DNA from 3 places in the Actinomadura sp. NPDC047616 genome. Region 3 is predicted to be linked to each of the others. Evidence: riboswitches for the same ligand, from Rfam matches in the RefSeq annotation. Region 3 holds a riboswitch; each other region holds the start of a gene.
The links. Region 3 has a riboswitch for thiamine pyrophosphate ahead of thiO (glycine oxidase ThiO). Riboswitches for the same ligand answer to the same signal wherever they lie in the genome.
Positions count from the first base shown of each region.

Region 1: linked by a shared signal. The riboswitch ahead of thiC (phosphomethylpyrimidine synthase ThiC) and the one ahead of thiO (glycine oxidase ThiO) in region 3 are both predicted to bind thiamine pyrophosphate.
Region 2: linked by a shared signal. The riboswitch ahead of ABZ801_RS15225 (Hsp20/alpha crystallin family protein) and the one ahead of thiO (glycine oxidase ThiO) in region 3 are both predicted to bind thiamine pyrophosphate.

Region 1 covers NZ_JBEYTB010000016.1:55,181-58,429, reverse strand. Annotated here, with positions in the region: gene thiC (phosphomethylpyrimidine synthase ThiC) at 1-1,465, opposite strand, end outside; TPP riboswitch at 1,463-1,574, opposite strand; gene ABZ801_RS31655 (NUDIX hydrolase) at 1,582-2,118, opposite strand; gene ABZ801_RS31650 (CDP-alcohol phosphatidyltransferase family protein) at 2,327-3,148, shown strand; gene ABZ801_RS31645 (mannose-1-phosphate guanyltransferase) at 3,145-3,249, shown strand, end outside.
Region 2 covers NZ_JBEYTB010000005.1:369,151-372,399, reverse strand. Annotated here, with positions in the region: gene ABZ801_RS15245 (SIS domain-containing protein) at 1-204, opposite strand, end outside; gene ABZ801_RS15240 (HypC/HybG/HupF family hydrogenase formation chaperone) at 201-428, opposite strand; gene ABZ801_RS15235 (SIS domain-containing protein) at 418-1,032, opposite strand; gene ABZ801_RS15230 (helix-turn-helix transcriptional regulator) at 1,052-1,432, opposite strand; TPP riboswitch at 1,648-1,805, shown strand; gene ABZ801_RS15225 (Hsp20/alpha crystallin family protein) at 1,992-2,408, shown strand; gene ABZ801_RS15220 (hypothetical protein) at 2,488-2,667, shown strand; gene ABZ801_RS15215 (nuclear transport factor 2 family protein) at 2,784-3,215, opposite strand; gene ABZ801_RS15210 (hypothetical protein) at 3,212-3,249, opposite strand, start outside.
Region 3 covers NZ_JBEYTB010000002.1:588,344-591,592, forward strand. Annotated here, with positions in the region: gene ABZ801_RS06935 (FAD-dependent oxidoreductase) at 1-1,046, opposite strand, end outside; TPP riboswitch at 1,150-1,264, shown strand; gene thiO (glycine oxidase ThiO) at 1,255-2,376, shown strand; gene thiS (sulfur carrier protein ThiS) at 2,373-2,579, shown strand; gene ABZ801_RS06950 (thiazole synthase) at 2,681-3,249, shown strand, end outside.

The sequences.
Region 1 (3,249 bases), on a different contig from region 3:
ACCGCGCGTCCGACAGCGCGTCGTCCCACGCCTGCGCGCCCGGATGCCCCTTGGCCAGGTCCGCGGCGTGCGCGGCGATCTTGTAGGCGATCACGCCCGCCTTGACGTCGTCGCGGTCCGGCAGGCCCAGGTGCTCCTTGGGCGTGACGTAGCACAGCATCGCGGTGCCGTACCAGCCGATCATCGCCGCGCCGATCGCGGAGGTGATGTGGTCGTAGCCGGGCGCGATGTCGGTGGTCAGCGGGCCCAGCGTGTAGAACGGCGCCCCGTCGCACAGCTCCCGCTGCAGGTCGACGTTCTCCTTGATCTTGTGCATGGGGACGTGCCCCGGGCCCTCGTTCATCACCTGGTTGTCGTACTCGGCGGCGATCCGGGTGAGCTCGCCCTGCGTGCGCAGCTCGGCGAACTGCGCCTCGTCGTTGGCGTCGGCGATCGACCCGGGGCGCAGCCCGTCGCCCAGCGACCAGGTGATGTCGTAGGCGGCGAAGATCTCGCACAGCTCGCGGAAGTTGGTGTAGAGGAAGTTCTCCTCGTGGTGCGCCAGGCACCACGCCGCCATGATCGACCCGCCGCGCGACACGATGCCGGTCTTGCGGCGCGCGGTCAGCGGGACGTACCGCAGCAGCACCCCGGCGTGCACGGTCATGTAGTCCACGCCCTGCTCGGCCTGCTCGATGACGGTGTCGCGGAAGATCTCGTAGGTCAGCTCGGCCGGGTCGCCGCCGACCTTCTCCAGCGCCTGGTACAGCGGCACCGTCCCCACCGGGACGGGCGAGTTGCGCAGGATCCACTCGCGCGTGGTGTGGATGTCGCGTCCGGTGGACAGGTCCATGACCGTGTCGGCGCCCCACCGCGTCGCCCAGGTCATCTTCTCCACCTCCTCCTCGATGGAGGAGGTCACCGCGGAATTGCCGATGTTCGCGTTGACCTTGCAGAGGAAGCGGGAGCCGATCACCATCGGCTCGGACTCGGGATGGTTGACGTTGGCGGGCAGCACCGCCCGTCCCGCCGCCAGTTCCGCGCGGACCACCTCGGGCGCCACCCCCTCGCGCAGCGCCGCGAACTCCATCTCCGGTGTGATCTCCCCGCGCCGCGCGTACGCCCGCTGCGTCACCGCCCCGCCGGTGGCCCGGCGCGGCCGGCGCGGCGGGAAGGCCCCCTGGTCACGCAGCGGATCGGCGGACCGGCGGCCATCGTCCTCCAGACGGACGGGCCGCCCCTCGTACTCGGCGGTGTCGCCGCGTTCGGCGATCCACCCGGCCCGCAGGGCGGGCAGGCCGCGCCGCACGTCGACGACGTGGCCCGGATCGGTGTACGGCCCGGAGGTGTCGTACAGCACCACCGTCGCGCCGTTGGTCAGCGCCACCTCCCGCATGGGGACGCGCACGTCGGGACGCGACCCGACGAGATACGTCCTGCGGGCGGGACGGGCGTCGTGGACAGGTGTGGACACGCTGTCGGTCATGATGACGTGATCTCTCCCTACGCCGGCATTACCCGGTCAGGTTCCAGCGGTCGGCGGCCGTCTCAGCCGCGATCTCAGCCCGGTTCGCCGGGCCCCCGCGATCTGTCGCGCCGACGCTAACCCGCCGCACCCCCGTTGCCGCAACCCCGGGACATGAGGTAAAGCAGCGCCGCCGCCGTCGACCCCGAGCCGATCTCGCCCCGGGCCGCCGGCTCCGGCGCGGACGCCAGCGGGACCCACTCGATCCGCTCGGCCTCCACGTCGGCCGGATCGCCGGCGCCGTCGGCGGTGAAGATGTGATGAACGCCATCGTGCACGCCCGGCGACGGGTGGACGTCCAGCAGATGCCGCAGCGGGCCCGGGCGCCACCCGGTCTCCTCGACCAGCTCGCGGGCGGCGGCGTCGGCGGGGTCCTCACCCGGCTCGACCCGCCCGCCGGGGATCTCCCAGCCCCACCGGTCGGTGATGACCCGGTGCCGCCAGATCAGCAGCACACGGCCGTGTCCGTCCAGCGCGGCGACGCCGGCGGCCGGACGCACCCGCAGCAGATGGTGGTCGAAGCGCCGCCCGTCGGGCAGCTCGACGTCGGCCAGCCGGACGGACATGAAGGGGCTGTCGTAGACGGTCCGCTCGCCGTGCAGGGTCCACCGCATGGGCCGGACGCTATCGGGGGCTTTCGCAAGCTGACCGGTAGGGTCAGGATCTAGGGGACAGAGATGCGTGTCCTGCCTGGCCGGTGGGCCCGGACCGAGGAGAGCGAGCGCGTCAGTGATGGCAGTCGTTGGCGGGGGGACGGGGGGCGTGACGCCCCGAGCCGGACGTGGAGCGTCGCCACCCGGTGCACCGGGGGCCGGGGGGCCGCTGCGCGAGCAGCCGCCTCCCGAGAGGGACGACTTCGCGACGGCGTCCGGCCGGATCTGGACGATACCGAACATCCTGAGCTTCGCGCGCCTGCTCGGCGTGCCGCTGTTCCTGTGGCTGGTACTGGTCGGCGCCGACTGGTGGGCGCTGGGCGTGCTGGTGTTCGCCGGCCTGTCGGACTGGCTGGACGGCCGCCTGGCGCGCGCCCTCAACCAGACCAGCAAGCTCGGCATGGTGCTGGACCCGGCCGCCGACCGGCTCTACATCCTGGTCACCCTGATCGGCCTGACCGTCCGCGACGTGATCCCGCTGTGGCTGGTGATCCTGCTCGTCGGCCGGGAGGTCGCGATCACGCCGATCATGCCGCTGATGCGGCGCCTGGGATACGGCGGGACGCTGCCGGTGCACTTCGTGGGCAAGGCCGCCACGCTGTGCCTGCTGTACGCCTTCCCGCTGCTGCTGCTGGGCGACCACGACGGCGCCGTGGCCACCACCGCCAAGATCGTCGGCTGGTGCTTCGCGATCTGGGGGACGGGCCTGTACTGGTGGGCCGCGGCCCTGTACTGGTGGCAGACGCGGCAGCTCATGCTGGCCGGGCCCGCCGGGGACGTCCCCGCCGGGGAACGAACCGGTGGAGAACGAACCGGCGCAGAACCAACCGGCGGGGAACGAACCGGCCGGGACGGGGAAGAACCCACGGGGGAGGCGCCCGCGGGTGAACCACCCGGGCGGCACCAGCACGGCGACGCGTCCGGCGCGCCGCCTCCGGCGGACGGGAGCCCCCCGTCCGGTGAACAGGAGGGAGCGGATAAACCCCGATGAAGGCCGTCGTGATGGCGGGCGGTGAGGGGACGCGGCTGCGCCCGATGACCGCCAACCAGCCCAAGCCCCTGCTCCCGCTCGTCAACCGGCCGATCATGGAA
Region 2 (3,249 bases), on a different contig from region 3:
CTCGAACGCCTCCGCCAGCCGGCGCGCGCAACGCAGCAGCGCCGCGCCGTGCCGCTCGGCCAGGGAGCCGCGCAGCTCGGCGATCTCGGCGGCCTTCTCCCTGGCCGAGCGGCCCGCCTCCGCCAGGAGGGCGCCGGCGCGGGCGCCGCCCGAGTACAGGAAGGGGTAGAGCGTCTCCATCCCGGTGTCGTCCGGCACGGTCATGGCGCGTCCTCCACGACGGCGATGGCCTCCTTGGCGTGGACCAGAACGACGTCCCCCGGCCCGGCGTCGACCAGCGCCACGCTGATCTCCTCCGGCCCGGCGTCGGTGTCGACGACGGCGAGGCCGTCGCCCAGCAGCTCGCGGATCCTGACGGGGACGGCGCTGTCGGAACAGGTCACGCAGACCTCGTCGTGGCACCGCGGCCCGTCGGCGTCACCGCTCATCGCCGCGCTCCAGCGCCGCCGGATGCTCCAGGAAGACGTGCACCAGTTCCCAGAGCAGGTGGTACATGGTGACGTGCATCTCCTTCACCACACAGGGGTCGTCGCAGGGGGTCACCAGCGGATGGTCGGCCGCCGCCGCGACGTCTCCCCCGCCGGCGCCGGCCAGCGCGACCGTCAGCATGCCGAGGCCGCGGGCGGCCCGCAGCCCGCGCAACACCTCGGGACACCGGCCGTCCCCCGACAGGCCGAGCGCGATGTCCCGCGGGCCGCCCAGCAGCCGCACCTGCGCGGCGAACACCGCGCCCAGCCCCTCGGCCGCCGCGATCCCCGTCAGGGCGGCGGCGTCGTCGGTCAGCGACACCGCGGGCAGCGCCCGTTTGCCCACGATGACCGGATGGACGAACTCCACGGCGATGTGCTGGGCGTCGGTCGACGCGCCGCCGCTCCCGAACACGATCAGCTTGCCGCCGTCGCGGAAGCGTCCTGCCATGTCCCGGCACGCGCGCGCCACGTGGTCGGCCTGCTCGGCCAGCGCCCGGCCGGGTTCGGCCCGGCGCTCGAACGGGGCCCGGACCGCGGACGCCACCGGCCGTCCCTCGGCCATTCGCATGCTCCCTTCCCGCTCACGAGACCGTGTACGACCCGCGCCGCCCGTTAGGCGACCCGGACGGCGCCCGGTCCGCCCTGCTCCACCGGAGGAGGCAGGAGTCGAGCACCTCGCGCAGCCGCGCCAGACGGGCCATCCACGCCTCCAGGTCGGCGTGCCCCTCACGGGTCAGCTCGTAGCGGCGACGGGCGGGCCCCGCGTCGGAGGTGATCCAGGTGGACACCACCAGCCGTTCACGCTCGAGGTTGCGCAGCACCCGGTAGGCGTGACCGGGCTCCACCCCGGACACGCCCAGGCAGCCGAGCCGGTCGATGAGCTCGTAGCCGTGCCCCGGCTGCTCGCAGATCAGCAGCAGCAGGAAGGGGTGGAGCAGACCACGCGTCTCGCTGCCGTCCACCACCGCTCTCCTCCCCCTGCCACCTCGCCGGCCCCGGGTCGCTGACGCTTTACCCCCCGTCCAGGGCCGCTATCTCAGCGTCATCCCTTTTTTCGGTGCAGGCGGCGAAGTACCGCATACGCGAAATTCGGCAAAGAGTGCCTCCACTTCCCGTAAAAACGCCCGCCGCCCCCTGGTGCCGGATCACCGGCCGCGCGATATTGGATACAGGCCTGTGAGACGAGCGAGGGAGCTGGACCAGAGGTTCTCTGAAGGAGAAATCCAACGGAGAGTCAATGGAAAGGCTGAGAGGCCGTAACCACGTCAAGTGGTGCGGCGACCCCTTGAACCTGAACCGGACAATGCCGGCGCAGGGAGAGCGCCTCACAGGTCTTCTGATGTGCGCAGGCGTACGCGCCCCCACGGCGAGCGATCTGACGGCCGCCCCGGCCGGAGTGACGGCCTCCTCGATGACTGACGACCGGCGCGGAGGGCACCCCCTCCGGTACCAGGAGCGGCCGCCCTGCGGACCGGCCGCCGCCGGGGGCGATCGCGGAAGACCTCTGCCGAAGGAGGCGTCATGGGTGCACTCGAGCACAGGGAACCGCGCAGCCTGTTCCCCGAGCTGTTCGACTGGATGGAGTCGCCGTTCGCGATGTTGCGTGCGGGCATGGGGCAGACCATGCGGGTCGAGGACTACATCGACGGCGACGACTACGTCATCCGGTGCGAGCTGCCCGGCATCGACCCCGACAGGGACGTGGAGATCACGGCCGAGAGCGGCATGCTGCGCGTCCACGCCGAACGTCACGAGGAGAAGAAGGAGGCGCACCGGTCGGAGTTCCGCTACGGAACCTTCACGCGCTCCTTCACCCTGCCGGCGGACACCGACACCGAGGCCATCAAGGCGTCCTACGACCAGGGCATCCTCACCGTCCGCGTGCCGCTGCCCAAGGCCGCCGAGCACGAGGCCAAGCGGATCGCGATCCAGAAGTGACCGCGCTGCCGCCCGCCCCCCGGACGGGAGCCACCGGAGGGGCATCACGGCCAGATGCCCCTCCGCGTCCGGCGGCACGATGCCGAACCTTCGCGCCGGTGACACGGCGGCCGGGGTTCTCCTGGTCGCCTGCGCCGGCGCGCTGCGTCTGCCCCACTACGGCCGGTGGGCCGCGGCCATCGGCATCACCGTCCTGGCCGTCACCGTGATCGCGGTCATGGTCTCCGCCATCCGCCGCGGCCGGAGACGACGCCGCTGAAGAGCGGGGCCGCCGTGCTCCGCAACGGAGCCGACGCGGCCCCGATCGTCACGACGGTGGCCTGTTCGCCGCGCGGCCGGCGCCGGGCCGGCACGGTGCGCACCGGCCGGCCCCGGTCATCGCGCCCGGCCGGTGGACGAGGCGGGACGCCACGAACTGCCCTCGCCCTTCTCGGCCTCGAAGGCGGGGCGGGCGGTGACGGTGTCGTAGATGATGTGAAGCGTTGTGATCTTGCCGTCGTCGGCCAGTTCGAGGACGTCGACGCATTCGAAGTCGGCCGGCTGCCCCGAGGGCAGCCGCCAGTCGAACTGGAACCAGACGGTGACGATCCGCCCGCCGTCCGGTTTGCCGCCCTCGGCCACGCCCAGCAGATGGAACTTGGCACGGCTGGTGTCGGCGAAGAGCTCGGGATAGAACTCGGTGGCCGGAATGGGACCGTACAGCGGAGAATGCACCGTCGCGCCGGGGCTGAACAACGCCAGGACTCCTTGCAGGTCGGCGCGCGTCAACGCGTCCCGGTAGGTGCCGGCGAGCTCGATCGGGGTCATTTCCTGGTCGTCCTTTCCCTGCGTTCCAGCGCGT
Region 3 (3,249 bases):
ACCGACCACTTGGAGCCGTCGGGGTCGCCCCGGTACAGCGCGCGCTCGGCCACCGGGTGGTGGCCCGCGTACTGCACCATCCGGCCGAACTGCTCGGACCAGAAGTACGGCACGGGGTCGTACTCGGCGTCCTCCCCGACCAGGGTGGCGGCCGCGACGGCGGGGGCGTTGAGGGCGGTGTCCCAGTGCTCGACGAGCAGGCGCCGCCCGTACCTGTTCGACCACCAGGCGGCGCAGTCGCCCACCGCCACGATGTCGGACCGCGGGGTGCCCGCGACGGTGACGCGGAACGCGGCGTCGGTCGCCACGCCGCCGTCGATCTCCACGCCGGAGCCGTCCAGCCAGCCCAGCTCGGGGCGGACGCCGACGCCGACCACGATCGCGTCGGCGGCGACGCGGTCGCCGTCGGCCAGCAGCAGCGACCCGGGCTCGACGGCGGCGACCTTGACGCCCGTGCGCAGCTCCACGCCGGCCTCGCCGTACCAGCGGGCCGTCAGCGCCCCGACCTCCGGGCCGATGGCGCCCGACAGGGGGGCGTCGGCGGCCTCCACCACCGTGACCGAGCAGCCCTTCCTGGCGGCGGTGGTGGCGACCTCCGCGCCGATCCAGCCCGCGCCCACGATGACGAGGCGGACGCCGGGCGTCAGCCGCGCGCGCAGGTCGCGGGCGTCGTCGATGGTGCGCAGCACGTGCTGGGCGCCGTGGCCGGGCAGGGTGACGGGCGTGGCGCCGGTGGCGATGACCAGCCCGTCGAACTCCAGCTCGCCGGCGGTGGTGACGACGGTGCCGCCGCGCGGGTCGCCGGGCCGCAGCGCGGTGGCGCGCTCGCCGAGCAGCGTCTCGCAGCGCAGGTCGTCCCAGTCGACCTCGACGGTGGTGTCGTCGGCGTCGCCCGCCAGCACCGCCTTGGACAGCGGCGGCCGGTCGTAGGGCCGGTGCCGCTCGGCCGAGACGAGGATCACCTCTCCCTCGTGCCCCTTGCGGCGCAGGGCCTCCACCGCCCGCACGCCCGCCAGCCCGCCGCCCACCACGATCACCCTGTTCATGAAGGCTCACCTTAGTCCGCCCGGTTCCGGCCGCTTCGGACGGCCGTCCGCCACGCGCATGCCCGCACACGGGACCGGACTAATGGGACGTAGGGTGGTAGATGCGAGAAACCGCGGGAGTCCGGTACGACCGGGCTGAGAGGGCGGCTGTGCGGGCCGCCGACCGCCAGGACCTGATCCGGATCATGCCGGCGAAGGGAGTGCACACTTGGAGATCGTGATCATTGGGGCCGGGGTCGTCGGGCTGGCCACGGCCTGGCGGACGGCCGCGCGCGGCGCGTCGGTCACCCTGGTCGATCCCGATCCGGCGAGCGGCGCGTCGGCCGTCGCCGCCGGGATGCTGACCCCCGTCAGCGAGCTGACCTACGGCGAGGAGCCGCTGCTGCGGCTGGGCCTGACGTCCCTGGCGCGCTACCCGGCGTTCGTCGCCGAGCTGGAGGAGCTGACCGGGGCCGACACCGGACTGCGCACGGACGGCGTCCTGCAGGTCGCCTTCGACGCCGACGACCTGGCGTACCTGGACGACCTGCGCCGTTTCCAGGAGGCGCTGGGGCTGACCCCGCAGACGCTGACCGGACGGGAGTGCCGCCGGCAGGAGCCCATGCTGGCGCCGGGCGTGCGCGGCGGGCTGCTCGTCCCCGAGGACGGCTCGATCGACCCGCGCAGGCTGACCCCCGCGCTGCTGGCCGCGGCCGAGAAGCTGGGCGTGCGGCTGGTCCGGCGGCGCGCCGAGGCCGTGCTGGTCGAGCGCGACGCCGTCGCCGGCGTGCGGCTGGACGACGGCTCGCGGCTGCCCGCCGACCGGGTGCTGCTGGCGGCCGGGCCGTGGTCGTCCGACATCGGCGGCCTGCCGCCCGGGACCGTTCCACCGGTGCGTCCGGTGAAGGGCCAGGTGCTGCGGCTGCGCACCCGGGTGCCGTTCCTGCGGCGCTGCACGCGCGGGCTGGTGAAGGGCTCGTCGATCTACCTGGTGCCGCGTGCCGACGGGGAGATCGTGGTCGGCGCCACCCAGGAGGAGATGGGCTTCGACACCCGCGTCACCGCCGGGGGCCTGTGGGAGCTGCTGCGCGACGCGCGCGAGCTGCTGCCCGGCATCACCGAGCTGGAGTTCGCCGAGGTGTCGGCGGGGCTGCGGCCCGGCTCGCCCGACAACGCGCCGGTGCTCGGCCCGTCCGCGCTGCCGGGGCTGGTGCTGGGCACCGGGCACTTCCGCAACGGCATCCTGCTGACGCCGGTCAGCGCGGACGCGCTCACCGAGACGCTGCTGGACGGGACGGTGCCCGAGGAGGCCCGTCCCTTCACCCCCGATCGCTTCGAGGTCACGGCATGAAGGTCAAGGTCATCGTCAACGGGCAGGCGCGCGAGGTGCCCGAGGGCACCAGCGTGGCCGAGCTGGTGTCGTCCGTCGCCCCCGCCGTCTCCGGCGTGGCGGCGGCGCTCAACGACGAGGTGGTACGGCGCTCCGACTGGGACGCCACGACGCTACGGGAGGCGGATCGGCTCGAGGTGCTGACCGCCGTGCAGGGAGGTTGACGGTGCGAGAGCAGACGGCCCACACGACTCCGGCCGGCACGGCCGCGGCGGGCCGGGCCCCGGGCGGCGAGGCCCCGGACGGCGGCGCGGACCGGCTCGTCATCGCGGGCGAGGAGTTCGGCTCCAGGCTGATCATGGGCACCGGCGGCGCGCCCAGCATGCACGTGCTGCGCGAGGCGCTGACCGCGTCCGGGACCGAGCTGACCACCGTCGCCATGCGCCGCGTCGACCCGGCGGCGCGCGGCTCGGTGCTGGACGTGCTGCGCGAGTGCGGCATCCGGGTGCTGCCCAACACGGCGGGCTGCTTCACGGCGGGCGAGGCCGTGCTGACGGCCAAGCTGGCCCGCGAGGCGCTGCACACCAACTGGGTGAAGCTGGAGGTGATCGCCGACGAGCGCACCCTGCTGCCCGACCCGATCGAGCTGGTGGACGCGGCCGAGCAGCTCGTGGACGACGGGTTCGTGGTGCTGCCCTACACCAACGACGACCCGGTGCTGGCGCGCCGCCTGGAGCAGGCGGGCTGCGCCGCGGTGATGCCGCTGGGCTCGCCGATCGGCTCGGGGCTGGGCATCCGCAACCCGCACAACATCGAGCTGATCGTCGAGCAGGCGAACGTGCCGGTGGTGCTGGACGCGGGCCTCGGCACCGCCAGCGACGCCGCGCTGGCCAT